One region of the Bradyrhizobium sp. CCBAU 65884 genome, then DNA from elsewhere that is predicted to be linked to it. Evidence: riboswitches for the same ligand, from Rfam matches in the RefSeq annotation. Region 1 holds a riboswitch; the other holds the start of a gene.
What was found. A riboswitch is a leader RNA that binds a small molecule or an ion and turns the genes downstream of it on or off. The one in region 1 is predicted to bind S-adenosylmethionine.
Positions count from the first base shown of each region.

Region 1 (10,499 bases):
CCGGAGAACAGGTACCAGCCCATGATGCCGATGTTCATGGAATAGGCGATCAGCGCGCCGGCCGCGACGCCGCGCATGCCGAACTGCGGCACCGGCCCGAGCCCGAGGCCCAGCGTGCCGCCGAGCACGATCTGCCAGGCCGCCGAGTTGAGGATCAGGAACGACGGCAGCTTCATGTTGCCGGTGCCACGCAGCACGCCGGCCATGGTGTTGAGCAGCCAGGGCAGCACGGCGCCGCCGAAAAATACCTGCGTGTAGGCGACAGCGTGGGTCAGCACGTCGCCGCGGCCGCCGAGCATTTCCAGCACCCGCGGCCCGAAGATCAGCATGCCCAGCATGAAGACGAGGCCGAAGCTGATGCCGATCAGGATCGCATGCGCGGCGAGCGTGGCGGCGCGTTCGCGGTTCCCGGCGCCGAGCGCGCGGGCGATGGCGGAAGCCACCGCACCACCCATGGCGCCGCCCGACATCGTCATGGTCAGAATGATTGTCGGAAACACCAGCGCCATCGCCGCCAGCGCCTCGACGCCGAGCCGGCCGATATAGGAGGTCTCCGCGATCACCGTACAGGTGCCGGCCGAGAGCGCGATCACGTTGGGCCAGGCGAGAGAGAGCAACGTGCGCAGGATCGGCCCGTCTACAAGCGCGCTTCGTAGCGGCCGCGGGGGCGGCGGCAGCGGACGCTCTTGCTCATCGACCGGGATTTCGGCGATGTCGGACATGTCCTCTCCGGGGCAGGGGGCGCCATTTGCGGCGCGGCAATACGTAGGTGTGCCGATTATTTTCTTCGCGCAGAAGGCGCGGCGAGAGGCTTGTTAGCACGGCTCGCAGCGATTCCACCTGCGCCAGCTGCAGGCGTGCCCTGCGGCAGCGCATTTCGATGGATGAAGGCTATTCGATCGTCCAGACCAGCGGCGCGCGGCCGCCAGCAGCAGCGCGCATGCGCACGCCGATGTGCCGCCCGCATCCCGCAGCCAGGCCTTCGAACAATCCCTCCAGCACCCTGGCGCAGGCGCCGTGATAGTCGGCGACGTCGTCCATCAGCTTCCAGCTCCGCTGGCGGATTTCGAACGCGCCTTCGGATTGCGCGGTCTCGGCCGCGTCATCCTGCGCCGCGAACAGCGCGTTCAGGAACGACGCGAATTCGCTTGCCCCGCCGCGGCTCATCGCCAGTGCCGCCGCGACCTCGTCGAAATATTGCATGCCGATCAGCTTGCCGGTGAGGTGCAGCAGATAGCCGGCGTCTTCCGGGCCGAACAGCTGCACCATCACGGGCGCCGCCGTGCGCACATATTCCATCGCGTAGTTGCGATAGGCTTTTTCGAGGCGCGGCTTCGGCCAGCTCGCAACCGGCAAAGCCGGCGCAGTCTTCGCATCGAACAGCGGCGCTTCCAGATGCCGCGCGAACACCAGGCGCTGATCCAGCTCGAGCGGATGATCGTACTGGTGGTAGTAGCCTTCCAGCCCGTCCTGGCCGTCGACGCTCTGCTTGGTGCAGACGAAGCCGAGCCTGAGATCGCCGAGTGCGACGCCATTATTGGCGTGCCATCCCCGCAACATGGCGCGGGAAACCTCGCCCGGCACGCCGCAGATCGCCGTGCCTTTCCAGATCCAGCGCGGCGGCGGATAGCGGATCCAGGCCTTGGCGTCGCTCTCATACATGTATTCGACATGCACGCCGCCGATCCAGTTCGAGAGATAGTGATATTGCGCGGCCGCCACCGCCGGCGGCAGATGATCGATCCCGAGCTTCCGCAAGCCCGGCAGGAAGCGCTCCTGCTGGCGGCGGAACACGCGGAAGACGAACTCCGCTGCATCCGCCGTGCCGCGCCGCGTGACGACGGTGAGAATGAGGCCGGTGAAATAGGCGTGGTAGAGGTCGGCGACCGCACGCCAGTGCTTCCATTGAGCTTCCTGCGCGGCGTCAGCTGCGGCGGTCATTCGTTTCGCTCCCGATCGTGTTGCGATCGAGTGTGTCACCGCACCTTCCGGCAGGCAACATGACGCCCGTGCAGAGCGCCCTGCGTGGCCACCTGCCAATTCCGCATCACGAAGTTTGCGGTGGCGTCTTGGCCGCGCGCTCTCGCTCGACCCGTTCGGTGACATCGCGCGCCATCGCCACCGATCCCAGGACGTTGCCGCCGGAATCCCGCACCAGCGCGAAGGTCATCTCGATGTAGAGCTTGCGACCGCTCTTGTGCAGCGCGCGGGTCAGTGTCGGCCTGCCCGCAAGCTTCATGCTGCCGCTGGCCAGCGCAGCTTCAAAGCCCTTCCAGTGCGCGGCGCGCAGATGCTCGGGAATGATCAGGTCGAGATTCTGGCCCAGCGCTTCCGCTGCGGAGAAGCCGAACAGGGCCGTCGCTGCGCGGTTCCATCGCATGATCGTGCCGGAGCGGTCCGAATAGATCAGCGCATCCGCGACGTCTTCGGCGATCCTTGCGTCGAGTTCGGATGGGTTGCTCATGTCGTCACCTCGCATGTAGCCCGGATGGAGCGGAGCGTAATCCGGGATCGTGCCACGAGTGAGACTGCCCCGGATTACGCTTGCGCTCCATCCGGGCTACAGGATCGGGCTACACGCGAAAATGCTTCGATAGTTTGAGGCCCTGGGCCTGGTAGTTGGAGCCGATGCGTTGGCCGTACATCGCGTCGGGACGGGCCAGCATCTTCTCGTAGACGAGGCGGCCGACGATCTGGCCGTGCTCGAGGATGAACGGCACTTCGCGCGAACGCACTTCGAGCACGGCGCGCGATCCTAGCCCGCCCGCGCCGGCATAGCCGAAGCCGGGATCGAAGAATCCGGCATAGTGCACGCGGAATTCGCCGACCAGCGGATCGAACGGCACCATCTCCGCGGCGTAGTCGGGCGGCACCTGCACGGCTTCCTTCGAGGCCAGGATGTAGAACTCGCCGGGATCGAGGATCAGGCTGCCGTCCGGGCGGGCCGAGATCGGCTCCCAGAAGTCCTCGACGGAATAGCCGGCGCGACGATCGACGTCGACCACACCGGTGTGGCGCTTGGCGCGGTAGCCGACGAAGCCGTTCGCTTTCTCGCCGGAGAGATCGACGGAGACGGCGACGCCGCCGGAGAGATCGGCATCGTCGATATCGACGAGGCGCTCGGCGGCATGAAGCGCATCGAGCTCGTCGGCATTGAGGATGGCGTCACCGGTGCGGAAGCGCACCTGCGACAGACGCGAGCCCTCGCTGACCAGCACCGGAAACGTCTTCGGGCTGATCTCGGCATAGAGCGGGCCGTGATAGCCGGCGCCGATCATGTCGAAGCGGCGGGTGCCGTCGGCGATGACCCGGGTGAAGACGTCGAGCCGGCCGGTGGAGCTCTTCGGGTTCGCAGCCGCGACGATCTCCGGCGGCAGCGCGAGGCTCTCCAGCAGCGGCACGATGTAGACGCAGTTGGTCTCCAGCACCGCGCCGTCGGCGAGGCTGAATTCGTGCAGCTTCAATTCGTCGATGCGCTCGGCGACGGTGGCGCCGGGACCGGGCAGGAAGCTGGCGCGGACGCGATAGGCGATGTCGCCGAGACGCAGATCGAGGCTCGCCGGCTGGATCTGGCTCTCGACGAAGTCATAGGCGGGCAGGATGAGACCCGCCGCCGCCATCGCCGCGATCATGCGGTCGGGCAGGATACCATTGGCGTCGGGCGCGACCGTGAACGTCAACCGGGGGTCCTCATCAGGGGTCAGATGCATCCGGACATGCCGGAAATACAAGCCTTTTACGGCTATCCGATGGACGCCTTGACGGAAAGGGCATTGCGGAATATGAGCATCACTTATCCCGTGGTGATTTGAGCCGGCCGGCTTGCAGCCACGTTAAATAAGTCGCTAAACAGGCCGGGGACCTCTGTGATCCCGGCCCGTGGAGATATCCAGGCCGGTTTTTTTGTGACCGTTTTCGACGAGACGGTCATGTCGGAGGTACCTATGTCGAAGTCGACCACCAACTACCGTCCCGAAACCCGCCTGGTCCATTCCGGCACCCTGCGCTCGCAATATGGCGAGACGTCGGAGGCGCTGTTCCTGACCCAGGGCTACGTCTACGACACCGCGGAGCAATGCGAGGCGCGGTTCAAGGGCGAGGATCCGGGCTTCATCTATTCGCGCTACTCCAATCCCACCATCGCGATGTTCGAGCGCCGCATGATCGAGCTCGAAGGCGCCGAAGCCGCCCGCTCGGCGGCGACCGGCATGGCCGCGGTGACGACGGCGATCCTGGCGCCGCTCAAGGCCGGCGACCACGTCGTGGCCTCCCGCGCCCTGTTCGGCTCGTGCCTCTACGTCATCCAGGACCTGCTGCCGCGCTACGGCATCGAGACCACGCTGGTCGACGGTCTCGATCTCGACCAATGGCAGCGCGCCGTCAGGCCGAACACCAAGACGTTCTTCCTGGAGAGCCCGACCAACCCGACGCTCGACGTGCTCGACATTCCCGGGATTGCCGAGATCGCGCACAAGGGCGGCGCGCGGCTCGTCGTCGACAACGTGTTCGCGACGCCGATCTGGCAGAGCCCGCTCGCGCTCGGGGCCGACGTCGTGGTCTATTCCGCGACCAAGCATATCGACGGCCAGGGTCGCTGCCTCGGCGGCATCATCCTGTCGTCGGAAGCCTTCATCGCCGAGCACATCCACAATTTCATGCGCCAGACCGGCCCGTCGATCTCGCCGTTCAACGCCTGGGTCCTGCTCAAGGGCCTGGAGACGCTGGGCGTACGCGTGCGCGCGCAGACCGACACCGCCGCGCGCATCGCCGACGTGCTCGCGAGCCATCCGAAGATCTCGCGGCTGGTTTTCCCGGGCCGCGCCGATCATCCGCAGGCAGCGCTGGTGAAGAAGCAGATGCGTGGCGGCTCGACGCTGGTCGGCTTCGAGGTCAAGGGCGGAAAGGCTGCGGCGTTCCGCGTGCTCAACGAATTGAAGCTGGCGAAGATCTCGAACAATCTCGGCGACGCCAAGAGCCTCGTCACGCATCCGGCGACCACGACGCATCAGCGTCTGAAGCCGGAGGACCGCGCCGCGCTCGGCATCAGCGAAGGTTTTATCCGCTTCTCCGCGGGGCTCGAGCATGCCGATGATCTGATCGAGGATCTGACGGCGGCGCTGGAGAAGGCGTAGCCACGTATTCGCAATCGTAGGGTGGGCAAAGCGAAGCGTGCCCACCGTTCTCGATTACAACGACGAGGTGGTGGGCACGGCGCTTTGCGCCTTTGCCCACCCTACGGCAGCGTGCCTACATCGGCCGATAGGTCCGCACATCCCCCGGCACGTTCACGCCCAGCTTGATCTGCCCCACCGAGCGGATGATGTCGTCGCCGAGCAGCTGCGCGAAGCAGGCGTAGCCCCAATCGTTCATGTGCAGGCCGTCTGCGATGACGAAGCTCTCGACCGGAATCGATTGGTTCTCGTGCCAGTCGCGCATCACCTCGAAGCGCGGGAAGATGCCGACGTGACGAAGCTCGGCGACCTTGCCGAGCAGCTTCACCATCTTGCCGGCGCTTTCGCCGCGCTGGTTGACGGCCGGCGAATATTGCGGATCGACCAGCACGATGTCGGCGCCGCCGGCGGCCTGGATGCGGCTGATGCCGTCCTCGACCATTTTGGCGGTGTCGCCGGGATCGAGATTGCGCAGCACCGCGTTGGTGCCGACCTGCCAGATCACGAGATCCGGATGCACGTCGATCACCTGGGTCTGGAGACGCTTCATCATCTCGGGCGCATCCTCGCCGCCGACGCCGGCATTGACGACGGTGATGTCGGCGGTCGGATAATGGCGGCGCAGCTGGGCGGCAAGACGATTCGGATAATTGAACTCCGGCGAGCTCGCGCCGAATCCTGCGGTCGACGACGAGCCGAACGCGACGATGAGGACGGGCTGGCCGGCGACGAGCTTGCCCGCGACATGCGGCAGCGAGCCCATCGCCTTGGAGCCGCCCTTCGGCGGCAGGCAGGGCACGCGGTTGAAGACGTCGCCGGCGGATTTGGCGACCTGTTTCACCTTGTCGATGGCGCGCGCGGTGATGCCGCGCTGCTCGGGAGAGGTTGCGGCGACATTGGTCTGTGAGGGCGAGGCGGGCGCGGGATCAGCCGACTGCGCGGGTGCGGGCGTCGCCTGTGCGGCTTGCGTCTGCGCATGGGACTGCGGGGCCGGCGCCAGCAACAACAGCACTGCTGCTGCAGGCGCGGCCAGCCATGCCGTCAGGCAAAAAGGGCGGAGAGAACTCATTAACGCTAGACCTCAATTTTGCTGCTGGGCCGGCTCCAGATGGGCTGCGTCGATCACGAACTGTGCCAACGCCCGGCCAAGGCAATCATGAACCTGCTTCGCCAGTTCGGGCCCGCGGGACGGGCTGAACAGGTCGAACTGACCCTGATCATTCCACTGCCGCATGATCGTGAAGCGATCGAACAGCGGAATATCATGCTCCTGCGCCACGACGCGCATATTATCGAGAAATGGCTGGGCCGAGATCATCGTTTCGGTACGCGGGCTGTACTGCAAATTCATCAAGACGACGTCGGCCCCTGCCTTTTGCAACGCAATAACCCCCTCGGTGACTGCGCTGCGAAATTCGTCGGGATCGATGGATCGGATGGCATCCACGGTCCCGGTCTGCCAGACGACCAAAGTAGGCGTTTTTGCTTCCATCAGCTTAACGAAGGTCGAGGCGGCCTCCTCCGCCGTTCGCTTGCTCTGTATTTCTACGGAGACGTGCACCGCTTCCGACGGCGGCAGCTTTTCCTTCAGAACCGCTTCCATGCGCGCCGGATAGGAGCTGCCCTCCGAGGACGGAATCGTGGTCGAGCGGCTGCCGATGACCAGGATTTCGAGCGGCTTGCCGGCCTTGATGGCCTCGGCAACCTTGGGAAGCTGGCTTTCGCTGGTAAGCAGATAGGACGGCAATTCGCACGCCGCGGGCGCGGTGGCAGCGCCAGGCGCAGCATCGCCCGCCCACGCCACAGGCGCGGCGAGGCTACCGCATAGCAGGACCAGGCTCAGGAGAACCTTCGCCTTCATCAGCCCCCTCCCGCCAGATCGGCGTTGCCGACGGCGTTTTTGGTTTTCGCACCGCTCTTGTCAGCCACGCGCTTGTACCACGAAATCACCCAGGCCACGCCCCACATGATCAGGACCCCGGAGAGACTAATCAGCGCATGCATGGCTGCCCCGCCGGAGACTTCGGCGAGAATGAAATGCCCGGCGAAGGCCAGGAAGACACCGAGGCAGAATATCTCGAGAGAATGCTGGCCACATAGAATCAATGGTCGCAGCCAGCGCGATTTCAAGCCCGGCCAATCCCGGGGTAGGAAGCGCACGGTGAGCGCGGCCAGCGCCAGGAAATGCGTGAAGCGCAGCACGTCGAGATCGGTCTTGTCGATCGGATACATCCACTGCTCGACCCGCTTCGGCATGAATTGGGAGAGCTGCGGCACGTACCAGGTCAGCGTCACGTAGAACGCCGCGGCGAGATAGGCGATCGAGATCCACATCGTCACCGGCGAAGCCAGGATACGCGACATCCGTCGCGCACCTCCGAGCGCGCACCATGCACCGAAGACGAACAGCAATTGCCAGGCGAAGGGATTGAAGGCCCAGAAGCCGTTAGGATAGGCCGACAGGTAAAGATCGTATTCCCAGGTGACCGCGTAGAGCGCGACCGAGAGGCCGAGCGTGACGTCGGGACGCCATTTCATCGACCACAGGATCAGCGGCAGTGCCAGCATCAGCACGATGTAGAGCGGCAGCACGTCCATGTTGACGGGACGGAAGCGCAGCAGCAGCGCCTGCACGATGGTGACGTCGGGCTGCTTGAGGAAATCCATGATACCCATCTCTTCGGTGTAGAGCGGGTTCTCGAACCTGGTCGCGACGTAGGAGATTTCGGCGAGGAAGATCGTGAACAGGAAGACGTGGGCGACGTAGATCTGCCAGACCCGGCGCAGGATGCGCGCGGTGGCGATGACGACGCCGCTCTCCAGCATCGCCCTTCCGTAGACGAAGGCGGCGGTGTAGCCGGAGATGAAGATGAAGATCTCGGTGGCGTCGCTGAAGCCGTAATTGCGGATCGTGAACCAGGTCAGCAGACTCGGCGGCAGATGGTCGATGAAGATCAGCCACAGCGCCAGCCCGCGGAACAGGTCGAGCCGGAGTTCGCGCTCGCCGATGGCAGGCAGCGTGATGGCCGGCGCCCTCGCGCGCGGCTTCGCCCCCGCGGGCTTGGCGGTTCCCGCGATCGTCGATCCCGTCACTTGGTCGGCAATGGTCATCGGGGCCTAAAAACCCTTGCGCAAATCGCGACGTCGAGAAGTGTACCGGTCCGGTCGTCGTCTCGCAAAGCGGCCGGATCACGTCCGGGTGTCATTCCCCTCGAATTCTGGCGGGACGATGTCGCCAAAGCCGCCTCCGGCGTTTGGTTCCAGCGCCGGATTTCGGTATGATAGCAACCATGTACCGCGCCGTGACCCGCCAGATCGAAGTGACCGTCGAGCCGAACTTTGTTCCGGAGCAGTCGTCGGCCGACCGCTCCCGCTACTTCTGGTCCTACACCATCGTCATCGTCAATTCGGGCGAGGAGACCGTGCAGCTCAAGACGCGGCACTGGATCATCACCGATGCCTCCGGCCGCCAGCAGGAGGTCAAGGGCGAGGGCGTGGTTGGCGAGCAGCCGATCCTGGCCCCCGGCGAGCGCTTCGAATACACCTCCGGCGTCCCGCTTTCGACCGCCTCCGGCTTCATGACCGGCCGCTACCAGATGGTCACCGAAAGCGGCGAGCGCTTCGAGATCGACGTTCCCGCGTTTTCGCTTGATAGTCCCGACAACAAGCGGGTGTTGAATTAGGGCCTCGCTCGTGTCCCGGACGCGCCGCAACGCGAAGCGTTGCTGCGCAGAGCCGGGACCCAGGGGCGGCCCGGCACGCGGCGAGATGGGCCCCGGCTCTGCAGCGCACCGCACCGGACGATGCTTCGCATCGCCGGGAGCGGTGCGCTGCGTCCGGGGCACGAGAGCAGAGTGTGGCGCACGCATTCTCCACGTCGTCGTTGCGATGCTCCAATGCAGATCCCAGCGGCAGTGCCGTAGGGTGGGCAAAGGCGCTTAAGCGCCGTGCCCACGATCTCCATCGATAAGCAACAAAGACGTGGGCACGCTGCGCTTTGCCCACCCTACGAGATTGAGCTTGTGGCAGGCAGCTCAAGCTTGCAGACACGCCTTTGCGTTCTCGCGGCTCAATTCGCCCGAGCTTTGCTTCATCGCTCACCCTCATTAGCCAAGAGGGCGCAGGGAAGACCGGGTGCCGGCTCGCACCCGCGGTCCGCTGCGCGAAATGCACGCGCAAGAAGAACCGCACAGCAGCATACAGGTGGTGCCGAACACTCGGCCTTCCCTGCGCAGTGGCTGGACGGCTTATGCCGTGATCTCCCGGGAGCCGACCATTCCTTCTGGCCTCCCTCGCCCCGCGAATTGGATGATGCAGTCCGCCCGGTTGGGCTCGCTCGCACCTTCGCAGGACTTGACCGTGGCAACGACGGCCAGGACCACACGGTTTTGCCGTACGCGCGGCCCGCCATTTCGCCGCAGTTTTTCCTGGCCCCGTCGACGAAGCCGGAAACTTACAGACGAGACGAAGCCTAGCAGCGCCGCTCGTCTGCACGAAGCCTCGGACTCACAGGGACTACCCGCCCTGCCCGCACCTCTCGTGCCGACGCTGCCGCGTCCACCGCAAGCCCGGCTCGCGATGCGTGACGACACATGATCGCCCCTCTTGGTGAGCCGGGATGCGCAATTCATACGCCGAAACCGAATTTCGGCAAAGTGGAATATTTTTGGTGACAAGGATTGACAGAGGGCGACACAGGCGCGGTGCCGTAGGGTGGGCAAAGGCGCGCTCTTGCGCGACGTGCCCACGAATTCTCCCAGTCACACGCAGATCGTGGGCACGCTTCGCTTTGCCCACCCTACGAAGCTACGAGAGCTCGCCAAGCGCCTGCGAATTACGCGTCCTCCACGCCGGCCTCGTCCGGCGTAAAATCGTACACCGACGAGCAGAACTCGCAGGTGACGACGACCTTGTCGTCCTTCACCATCGCCGCGCGATCGTCGGGCGAAAAGCTCTTCAGCATCGAGGCGACCGCATCGCGCGAGCAGGAGCATTGCGCCTTGAGCACCATCGGATTGAACACGCGTACGCCGCGCTCGTGGAACAGGCGGAACAGCAGCCGCTCGCCGGAGAGCTCGGGATCGATCAGCTCGACGTCCTCGACGGTCTCGATCAGCGAACGCGCCTCGACCCAGGCATCGTCTTCGGCAACGCTGTGCACCTCGACGCCATCGGGGGCATCGCCGGGATGCAGATCGGCCTGCCGCGCGCGCTCGGGCGCCTTCGGCAGAAATTGCATCAGCATGCCGCCGGCGCGCCAGCGATGCTTGCCGCCGTCGTTCGAACGCCACTCCTCGCCGACCGCGAGGCGCACGCGCGTCGGGATCT
Region 1 covers NZ_LBJU01000105.1:23,997-34,495, reverse strand. The annotation lists gene XI03_RS11605 (MATE family efflux transporter) at 1-722, opposite strand, end outside; gene XI03_RS11600 (hypothetical protein) at 892-1,941, opposite strand; gene XI03_RS11595 (PAS domain S-box protein) at 2,048-2,464, opposite strand; gene XI03_RS11590 (2'-deoxycytidine 5'-triphosphate deaminase) at 2,574-3,710, opposite strand; SAM riboswitch at 3,791-3,870, shown strand; gene XI03_RS11585 (O-succinylhomoserine sulfhydrylase) at 3,945-5,132, shown strand; gene XI03_RS11580 (SGNH/GDSL hydrolase family protein) at 5,248-6,240, opposite strand; gene XI03_RS11575 (SGNH/GDSL hydrolase family protein) at 6,253-7,032, opposite strand; gene XI03_RS11570 (OpgC domain-containing protein) at 7,032-8,282, opposite strand; gene apaG (Co2+/Mg2+ efflux protein ApaG) at 8,462-8,854, shown strand; gene XI03_RS11560 (Hsp33 family molecular chaperone) at 10,006-10,499, opposite strand, start outside.

Region 2 (10,499 bases), on a different contig from region 1:
CCGGAGACACGGGTGCCGTAACGCGCGAACGAGCTCGCCATGTCGGAGCCCGAGCTCTTATGGCCGGTGTGCTCCAGCACCATGTTCATGAAGCGCGCGCACCACAGGCTGCCGCGCCCGGTCGGGTTGCCGCCAACATAGCGGCGCGCCTCGGACACCAGGCTCGATCCGCCGCCGAAGCCGCCGCTATTGGCCATTGCGGTGTTCACCATGGCGTTGTGGGCCATGCCGCCGCTATTGGCGTTCGGATCATAGCTCGCCTGGGTGTCGGCGAATCCGCCCGCCTGCAATTGCGCCGCGCTGCGCTCGAAGCGCGAGCTGCGGGCATGGTGGCGGTAATGATGATGCCTGGCGTGGTGCACGTAAGCGTGCCGCTCTGCGCTATGACGATGATGCGGCCGCGCTGAGGCCGGAGAAACCAATGCGGCAACCGCCGCGAACAAAATCGCCAGCGCGACAACACAACGCGACAGGCGAGACGCAAACAACTCAAACATTCTTCATCCTTCGTTGACACCCCACTTCCCAATCGGCCCGTGCAACGGCCGACATCGGTCTGGCCGTTAAGCCGCCCGATGTGGCGAGAAAAAGACGCGGGCTGCCTGCGAATAGCTGCGATGATTTTGCGCCGATACTGGCTTGAGGCTGCCGCATTGCCGACAACAGCATTAACTGCAATCCTGCAAAGGCGGCTTTATGAGAGGGAAACGGTTAATGCCCCACGCCACGACCAGGGACGACGTCCGCATCTATTTCGAAGAAGCGGGTCAGGGAACGCCAATCATTTTTCTGCACGAGTTCGCGGCCGACCACACCAATTGGGAGCCGCAGATGCGCTACTTCTCGCGCGGCCACCGCTGCATCACCTATTCGGCGCGCGGCTACACGCCGTCGGACGTGCCTGAGGGTGAGGTCTACAGCTACACGCATTTCTACAGCGATGCGCTCGCGGTGCTCGATCATCTCAGGATCGAGCGCGCGCATCTGGTCGGCCTGTCGATGGGCGCCTACTCGTCGCTCCAGATCGGGCTGAACGCGCCGCAGCGCGCGCTGTCGATGACGCTGGCCGGCGTCGGCTCCGGTTCGGAGATCGAGAACCTGGAGGCCTGGCGCAAGCAGTGCCGCGCCAACGCCGAGCAGTTCGAGACACTGGGCTCCGCCGAGGTCGCAAAGGTCACGCGCGAGGCGCCGAGCCGGATTCCCTTCCTGGTGAAGGACCCGCGCGGCCACGCCGATTTCTACGCCGCGCTGGCACGGCATGACGCCAAGGGATCGGCGCGCACGATGCGCGGCTTCCAGGGCGGCCGCCCCTCGATCTACACGATGACGGATGCGATCAAGCGCGCATCGACGCCGGCACTGATCATCTGCGGCGACGAGGACGATCCGTGCGTCGGGCCGAGCCTGTTCCTGAAGCAGCATCTGCCCACGGCGGGGCTGGCGATGTTTCCGAAGTCCGGCCACGTGCTCAATCTCGAAGAGCCCGCGCTGTTCAACGCAAGCGTGGAGCGGTTCGTGACGCTGGTGGAAGCCGGACGATGGCCGGTGCGCGATCCCAGGTCGCTGGTAGCGCATTAGACACAGGGACGGCCGCATACTCCGTCATTGCGAGCGCAGCGAAGCAATCCAGAGCCGCACTCCCTTCAGCTTGAACCTGCCATTGCCCGACAAAAGCTCCAGACAGCCGCATAGCGATTGCAGACAAATATTGCGATCGCAAGATTTCCTCCGGCAATGACAAATAACCCGAACGCAAGAAGCATCGAGTCGTGGGCCGACACCCAATTGAAGGGACCATCGACCACGTGATCACTCCAGAGCTTCGATATTCGCCAAGCCATCACAGCAAGGAAACAACTCATGAGCGGCAAGCCCATAGAATCCAAGATCAGGTCCAGATGGGGATACTCGTGGCGATAGCTCCCGACACAGGGCTGGAACAACGCTCCGACGAGCATCAGAGTGCTAAACAGCGTCACGATCGCGGCGGACGCTAATGAAACACCAAGAGTAGTTGCGGATAGGAAACGACGTACTCGGTTCAGCATTTGACAGCTCGGAGGGCTACTTCCCCCCGCCGCGACTGAGCAAGAACACCGCCTGCTCGCCGAACATGTTCCACACCCACCAGGGCAAATTCAACGGCACCGGGCGGCCGTAGAGATCGAGCGCGACCGAGCGCTCCATCTTCACGTTGATCTCGTCGCAGAGCTGCACGAAATCCTTGATGGTGCAGAAATGGATGTTGGCGGTGTCGTACCAGGTCGCCGGCAAATTCTCGGTGCGCGGCATGTGGCCGCCGACCAGGAGCTGGAGCCGCATCTTCCAGAAACCGAAATTCGGGAACGAGACGATGGCGCGGCGGCCGATGCGCAGCAGATTTTCCAAGACTACCCTCGGCTGCCGGGTCGCCTGCAGCGTCTGCGACAGGATCACGTAGTCGAAGGCGTCGTCGGGATAATTGACGAGGTCGGTGTCGGCATCGCCCTGCACCACCGCAAGGCCCTTGGCGACGCAGCGATTGACGCCCTCGCGCGACAGCTCGATGCCGCGGCCGTCGATGCCGCGGGTCTCCAGCAGCTGAAGCAAATCGCCCTCGCCGCAGCCGACGTCGAGCACTTTCGAGCCCGGCTTGACCATGTCGGCGACCAGCAGATGATCGGCGCGAAACTGGCCGGACGATCCGGTCGCAAGGCCGCCCAGCGGCAATACTTCCTGCACAGACATGCTAGCCATCCTTCAGTCCACGCGCCTTGCCCGCCGATTGCAGGAAGGCGCGGGAGATGTCGAAGAATTCGGGAACGTCGAGCAGGAAGGCGTCGTGGCCGCGATCGGTCTCGATCTCGGCGAACGACACCCGCGCGCTCGATGCATTCAGCGCGTGCACCAGCGCGCGCGATTCCGAGGTCGGAAACAGCCAGTCGCTGGTGAAGGAGACCACGCAGAAGCGGGTCGCAATTTCCGCGAACGCCTTTGCGAGCACGCCGCCATGGTCGGCGGCGATGTCGAAATAGTCCATCGCGCGCGTCAGATAGAGATAGGCGTTGGCGTCGAAGCGCTCGACGAAGGACGAGCCCTGGTAGCGCAGATAGGACTCGACCTGGAAGTCGGCGTCGAACGAGAAGGTCGGCAGCTCGCGGTCCTGCATGCGCCGGCCGAACTTGCGGTGCAGCGCTGCGTCCGAGAGATAGGTGATGTGCGCCGCCATCCGCGCCACCGCGAGCCCGCGATGCGGATGGATGCCATGATCGGCATAGCCGCCGCCGTGCCAGTCGGGATCGGCCATCACGGCCTGGCGGCCGAGCTCGTGGAAGGCGATGTTCTGCGCCGAGTGCCGCGTCGAGCAGGCGATTGCCAGCGCGGAGAACACGCGGCCCGGATAGGCCGCGGTCCATTGCAGCACCTGCATGCCGCCCATCGAGCCGCCGACGACCGCGAACAGCGTGTCGATGCCGAGCCGGTCGACCAGCATCGCCTGCGCACGCACCATGTCGGGGATGGTGATGACGGGGAAATCGAGGCCCCAGACCTTGCCGGTGGAAGGATTGATCGAGGCCGGCCCGGTCGAGCCCATGCAGCCGCCGATCACGTTGGAGCAGATGATGAAGTAGTGCTTGGGATCTATGGGTCGGCCGGGGCCGACCAGCGTCTCCCACCAGCCGGGCTTGCCGGTGACGGGATGCACGTTGGCGACATGCTGGTCGCCGGTCAGCGCATGGCAGATCAGCACCGCGTTGGAGCGATCGGCGTTGAGCTCGCCATAGGTCTGGTAGGCGATCTGGAACGGGGTGAGATCGACGCCGCAATCGAGCCGCAGCGGCTGCTCGGCGCCGAAATGCGCGATCTGCGAGCTTGGATGATCCACCTCGTGCGACCGCTCGTCGGCGCTGATCGCAGGACTCGGTATCGACTTGACGCCACCCATCTGACCATCGACCTCGTTTGCGATCAAACGCGTGATCGCCACTTGCATCAGGCCATGAAAAACCCGGCCTGAACGATAGGTTCGGCCGGGATCGGAAGCGTCCCCGGCCTGTTTAGCGAGTTTTTTAACGTGGCTGCAAGCCGGCCGGCTCAAATGACCACGGAACGGGCAAAAGCTACCGTCTTGGGCGGTTTTCGTCAAGTCGCGGCCCGGATCGGCCCAATTCGTCTCTCACGCGTCGTCCGAAAAGGACGTGATTTCTCTTTGCTTTCGCTGCCCTGACTGCCTAATCAGGACATCCCCCATCGAAACCATCGACAGCCAGACATGTCCCAACGTCCGCCCGCGCCACCATCGCTCCAGGAACTGCGCAAGGAGATCGACGCGATCGACGAGGGCATGCATCGCCTGCTGATGCAGCGCGGCGACATCATCGACCGCCTGATCCAGGTGAAGCAGACCCAGGAGGTCGGCTCGGCGTTCCGCCCGGCGCGCGAGGCCGCCATGATGCGCGAGATCGTGCAGCGCCATCGCGGCATCCTGCCGCTCGACACGGTCGAGAGCATCTGGCGCGTCATCATCTCGACGTTCACTTACGTGCAGGCACCGTTCTCGGTGCATGCCGACATCTCGGCGAGTGAGCCGGCGATGCGCGATTCCGCGCGCTTCCATTTCGGCTTCACGGTGCCTTACGTCGCGCATTTCAGCGCACAGGCCGCAGTCGAGGCGGTGGCGAAATCCAAGGGGGATCTGGCGCTGGTCTCGGCGACGTCCAGCCGCACGCCATGGTGGCTCTTGCTCGAAACGGAAGGCGCGCCAAAAATCATCGCGCGGATGCCCTTCGTCGAGCGCGCCGATCATCCGGCCGCACTGCCGGTGTTCGCGATCTCGCGCGTCGCCGACAGCGCCCTGGTGACGGAGGTCGAGACCTTCAGCGTCCGCGTGTCCGGGTGGAACGCCGAGGTCGCGCGCGCCCTGTCGCCGCTCGCCGAGATCGTGGCGGTGCCTGATACCGCCTTCGACGGCGCGGCGCTGCTGGTCTCGGTCACGAGCGCGACCAGCATCGACAAAATCAGGGCTGCCCTGATCGAGGCGGGGGCCTCGGTGCGCTCTACAGCCCTCGTCGGCAGCCACGCAACGCGCTATACGGTGCCCCCGACCGGGGCGAAATCGTAAACCACGCGCCGCGCCCCGCCATTTTCGGAGTTCAAGATGTCCCGCCCCGTGCCGAATCCCGGCATTCTCGATATTGCGCCCTACACGCCCGGCAAGAGCCCGGTCGCCGAGCCGGGCCGCAAGGTGTTCAAGCTGTCGGCCAACGAGACGCCATTCGGGCCCTCGCCCAAGGCGATCGAGGCGTTCAAGCGCGTGGCGGATCACCTGGAAGACTATCCGGAAGGAACCTCGCGCGTGCTGCGCGAGGCGATCGGCCGCTCCTTCGGGCTCGACCCGAACCGCATCATCTGCGGCGCCGGCTCGGACGAGATCCTCAATCTGCTCGCCCACACCTATCTCAGCCAGGGTGACGAGGCGATCTCCACCACGCACGGCTTCCTGGTCTACCCGATCGCGACCATGGCGGTGGGCGCCAAGAACGTCGTCGCGCAGGAGACCAACCTCACCTGCGACGTCGACGCCATCCTCAAGGCGGTGACGCCGAAGACCAAGCTGGTCTGGCTCGCCAACCCCAACAATCCAACCGGCACCTATGTGCCGTTCGACGAGGTCAAGCGCCTGCGCGCCGGCCTGCCGTCGCACGTGCTGCTGGTGCTCGATGCCGCCTATTGCGACTACGTCTCGCGCAACGACTACGAGATGGGGATCGAGCTGGTCGCTACCACCGAGAATACGGTGGTGACGCACACCTTCTCCAAGATCCACGGCCTCGCGGCACTGCGCATCGGCTGGATGTTCGGCCCCGAGCACATCATCGACGCGGTCAACCGCATCCGCGGCCCGTTCAACGTGTCGACGCCGGCAATGTATGCCGCGGTCGCCGCGATCGAGGACACTGCGCACCAGGCGATGTCGAAGCAATTCACCGAGACCTGGCGCAACTGGCTGACCGAGGAGATCGGCAAGCTTGGGCTGAAGGTGACGCCGAGCGTCGCCAATTTCGTGCTGATCCATTTCCCGACCGACAACGGCAGGACCGCGGATGACGCCGACGCCTTCCTGACCAAGCGGGGCCTCGTGCTGCGCGGCTTGAAGAATTACGGCCTGCCGCATTCGCTGCGCATGACCATCGGCACCGAGGAGGCCAACCGCCTCGTGGTCGACGGCTTGCGCGACTTCATGGCCGGCAAATGAGCAGCGCACCGCACTTCCAGCGCGTCGCGCTGATCGGCTTCGGCCTGATCGGCGGCTCGATCGCGCGCGCTGCGAAGCTCCAGGGCCTGGCGGGCGAAATCGTCACCACCGCGCGCTCGGAGAAGACCCGCGCGCGGGTGATGGAGCTCGGGATCGTCGATCAGGTCGTGGCGACCAATGCGGAAGCGGTGAAGGATGCCGATCTCGTCATCCTCTGCATTCCCGTCGGCGCCTGCGGCGAGGTCGCGCAGGAGATCGCCGCGCATCTGAAGCCCGGCGCTGTTGTCTCCGACGTCGGCTCGGTCAAGGGCGCCATCGTCAGGGACATGGCGCCGCATCTGCCGAAGACCGTTCATTTCGTGCCGGCGCACCCCGTGGCGGGCACCGAGCATTCGGGGCCGGATTCAGGTTTCGCCGAGCTCTTCATCAATCGCTGGTGCATCCTCACCCCGCCGGAAGGCGTCGACGCGGCCGCGACTGATCGCCTGCGCGCCTTCTGGGCGGCGATGGGCGCCAAGGTCGAGGTGATGACGCCGGACCATCACGATCTCGTGCTCGCGATCACCAGCCATCTGCCGCATCTGATCGCCTACACCATCGTCGGCACCGCCGACGAGCTGGCGCAGGTGACGGAGTCCGAGGTGATCAAGTTCTCCGCCGGCGGTTTCCGCGATTTCACCCGCATCGCGGCCTCCGACCCGACGATGTGGCGTGACGTCTTCCTCGCCAACAAGGAGGCCGTGCTGGAGATGCTCGGCACCTTCACCGAGGACCTCGCAAAACTGACCCGCGCGATCCGCCGCGGCGACGGCGAAGCCCTGTTCGACCATTTCACCCGCACCCGCGCCATCCGCCGCGGCATCGTCGAGATCGGCCAGGATTCGGCGGCCGCGGATTTCGGCCGTCAGCATGGGCAGCTCGGCAACAAGCCGTGAGTTCGTAGCTTGGATGGCGCCAGCGCGGAGCGATCTCGATCTGCTCCCTTGACCTAGTCGATGAAGGCCGCGAGCTCACCCGGCGTCCCCGAGGGAAAGGCTTCCTTGAGAAAGTCGAGGAACGCGGATACGCGAGCGCTGAGCAGCCGGCGCGAAGGGTACAGCGCCCAGAGGACGATCTCCGGTCCGTCGACATCACCCCAGTGGACGAGCTTGCCGGCCGCCAGGTCGTGACTCACAAGCGACACAGGAAGGCGAGCGGCGCCCACGCCTGCGCGGACCGCATCGCGAACCATAACGATCGAGGACAGGCGAAGCACCGGATCGGTCGAGATCCGTGAGTTTCCGATCGAAGACTTCACCTCCCACGCCGATGTCAGATCGCTCGCACCACGCACCACGGTCGGAACGGCAAGATCGTACGCAGGGCGACTGAGGTCGGGGCTCGCGACCACGACCAGCCGATCGCGCATCAGGATTCGTCCGACAAGGGTTTCGTCGGGGTCGGGATTGACGCGGATCACGAGGTCATAGCCTTCCTCGATCATGTCGACGGCGCGGTCTTCCGTCGTGACCTCGAGCCGCACCTCCGGATATTTCAGAGCGAACGCAGCGGCCAGCTTTCCCATCGCAGTTTGCGAGAAAAGCAGAGGCGCGCTGATCCGCAAGCTGCCTCGCGGCTTGGCACCGCCTGAAGCGATCGCCGCCGCCGTCTCGTCGAGTTCGGCGAGCAATGTTCCCGTCCGCTCATAGAGCGCCCGCCCTTCCTCGGTGAGCTTCAGCGTGCGGCTTCCGCGCTCGAAGAGGCGCAAGCCAAGGCTGCCCTCCAGCTCGGAGACCCGGCGCGAGAGCGTCGCCTTCGGGCGGCCGGCAGCCCGGGCGGCCCGTCCGAACCCGCCGTGACGGGCGACAAGGTTGAAATCGGCGAGTGCGAGCAGATCCATATGTTCCACCAATGAGACGGTCTGTCCAAATATAGCGTCTATCGGCCCGCACGTGGGTCACTAATTTGCGGGGGTGTCCAGCAACCCACCCCGGAGTGAACCCATGACCATCCTCGTGACCGGCGCCACCGGCAATGTCGGCCGCCAAGTCGTTGAACAGCTCGTCAAGCGCGGCGCCGATGTTCGCGCCCTCGTCCGCGATCCTGCAAAGGCCAACCTGCCGCCGGGCGTCAACGTCGTGCAGGGCGACCTCCTGGACGTTGACTCGCTGCGCAGTGCGTTCTCAGGCGTCTCCACCCTGTTCCTGCTCAACGCCGTGGTAGCGGACGAATTCACCCAGGCGCTGATCGCCCTCAACATTGCGCGAGAAGCTGGCGTCGAGCGGCTCGTCTATCTGTCGGTGATCCACAGCGATCTGTACGTGAACGTGCCGCACTTCGCGGGCAAGTTCGGCGTCGAGCGGATGATCGAGCAGATGGGCTTCAACGCCACCATCCTGCGCCCCGCCTACTTCATGAACAACGATCTCACGATCAAGGACGTGGTGAGCGGATACGGCGTCTACCCCATGCCGATCGGCGGCAAAGGACTGGCGATGATCGACGCCCGCGACATCGGTGAAATCGCGGCCATCGAGCTCGTCCGCCGCGACAAGTCCGGCGCATCACTTCCGCCCGACCGGATCAATCTCGTCGGTCCGGACACACTGACCGGCGCGAAGGCTGCCGCCATCTGGTCGGAGGTGCTGGGTCGCACGATCGCATATCCGGGTGACGATCCTGCCGGCTTCGAAAAGAACCTCAGGCAGTTCATGCCGAGCTGGATGGCCTTCGACATGCGGCTGATGAGCGAGCGCTTCCTCACCGACGGAATGATCCCCAATGCCGGCGACGTCGAGCGTCTGAACACTCTCCTCGGCCGTCCGCTGCGCTCCTATCGCGACTTCGTCTCTGAGATCACGGCTTCGGCCTGACGGCAGCGGCATCAGCCAAGGGCCCGCGAGCTGCTCGCGGAAGGCAAGCTCTGATCGTCACAACGAACATGAACCAGGGGGCGGCCTCAACGGAGACGTCCCGCATTCCGAGGTCACGACCATGCAAGACTCCGAAACCGACAACATCCGGACTGTCCCACCGAAGATACTGATCCTTGGCGCGACCGGCGCCACCGGCCGCCTGATCGTCAACCAGGCGGTGGCGCGAGGGTACGACGTCGCGGCGCTCGTGCGTTCTGGCGAGAAAGCGTGTGATCTGAAGGGTGCCAATCTCATCATCGGCGATGCCCGCGACGAGATCGCCTTGCGTCAGGCACTCAAGGGCCGTGATGCCGTTGTCAGCGCACTCGGCACACCGGCGAGCCCGTTCCGCGAGGTGACGCTGCTCTCGGCGGCGACACGCATGCTTGTGAATACGATGAAGGCGCAACAAGTCTCGCGCCTCGTCTGCATCACCGGAATTGGCGCAGGTGATAGCGCCGGCCATGGCGGGTTTGTTTTCGACAATCTGATTTTCCCGCTGCTCTTGCGCAAGGTGTACGCCGACAAAAACCGCCAGGAGGCCATCGTCAGAAACAGCGGGCTCGACTGGGTTCTCGTTCGGCCCTCAGTCCTGAACGACAAGCCCGGCCGCGGCTCGGTCCGAGCCCTGACGGACCTCTCCGACTTCCGTGGAGGAAGCATATCGCGACAGGACGTTGCGACCTTCGTCCTGGATCAACTGCGCGCCGATGCCTGGCTGCATCGTGCGCCGTTGATCACGTGGTGAACTCAGCCCACGCTCTAATACAGCGGCGGGATCTGGCCGACCTTGACCGGGCCGAGCAGCACGGCGCCGTCGACGAATTTCAGCGGGAAGCTCCTCGCCTTCTTGCCTTCCAGCGTGCTCTCGGTGCCGATCGAGTTGATGCCGGCGGCAACGCCGGCATTGGCGTTCTGCTTGATCACCTTGCCGAGGCCGGGCACGGCTCGGTCGAGCGCGCCGAACAGATTGTTGAGGTCCTGCGATTTCACGCCGGGCGCGACGCGATCGAGCGTTGCCTGCGGCACGCCCTCCTCCAGCATCTTCTCGATGCCGAGCGCGGGGATCACGCGCTCGAGGCCCGTCACCGTCATCTGCAGTTCGCCGTCGAGCCGGCCATTGGCGGAGAGGCCAAGCGTGCCGGCCGCAACCGCGATCATCTCGCCCTGCTGGATCCGCGACTGCACGATCTCGATATGACCGCCGGCGGCCTGGATCTCGCGGAAGCGCTGCGGCCAGGGCTTTGGCGTCAGGTCGGAGAGGCCGGTGATCTTGGCGCGCGTGTCCGCCTCGAACGGCTCGGCGAGCAAGGGATGAACGCCCTGGATGCTGCCCTGCGCGACATGGAGCACGGTCTCGATCACGGGAT
Region 2 covers NZ_LBJU01000073.1:15,518-26,016, reverse strand. The annotation lists gene XI03_RS03390 (TIGR02594 family protein) at 1-497, opposite strand, end outside; gene XI03_RS03385 (alpha/beta fold hydrolase) at 715-1,578, shown strand; gene XI03_RS03380 (hypothetical protein) at 1,644-2,048, opposite strand; gene metW (methionine biosynthesis protein MetW) at 2,065-2,727, opposite strand; gene metX (homoserine O-acetyltransferase MetX) at 2,729-3,925, opposite strand; SAM riboswitch at 4,017-4,096, opposite strand; gene XI03_RS03365 (chorismate mutase) at 4,253-5,101, shown strand; gene hisC (histidinol-phosphate transaminase) at 5,138-6,235, shown strand; gene XI03_RS03355 (prephenate/arogenate dehydrogenase family protein) at 6,232-7,170, shown strand; gene XI03_RS03350 (LysR family transcriptional regulator) at 7,224-8,114, opposite strand; gene XI03_RS03345 (SDR family oxidoreductase) at 8,218-9,087, shown strand; gene XI03_RS03340 (NAD(P)-dependent oxidoreductase) at 9,209-9,877, shown strand; gene XI03_RS03335 (DUF2125 domain-containing protein) at 9,892-10,499, opposite strand, start outside.
Region 2: linked by a shared signal. The riboswitch ahead of metX (homoserine O-acetyltransferase MetX) and the one ahead of XI03_RS11585 (O-succinylhomoserine sulfhydrylase) in region 1 are both predicted to bind S-adenosylmethionine.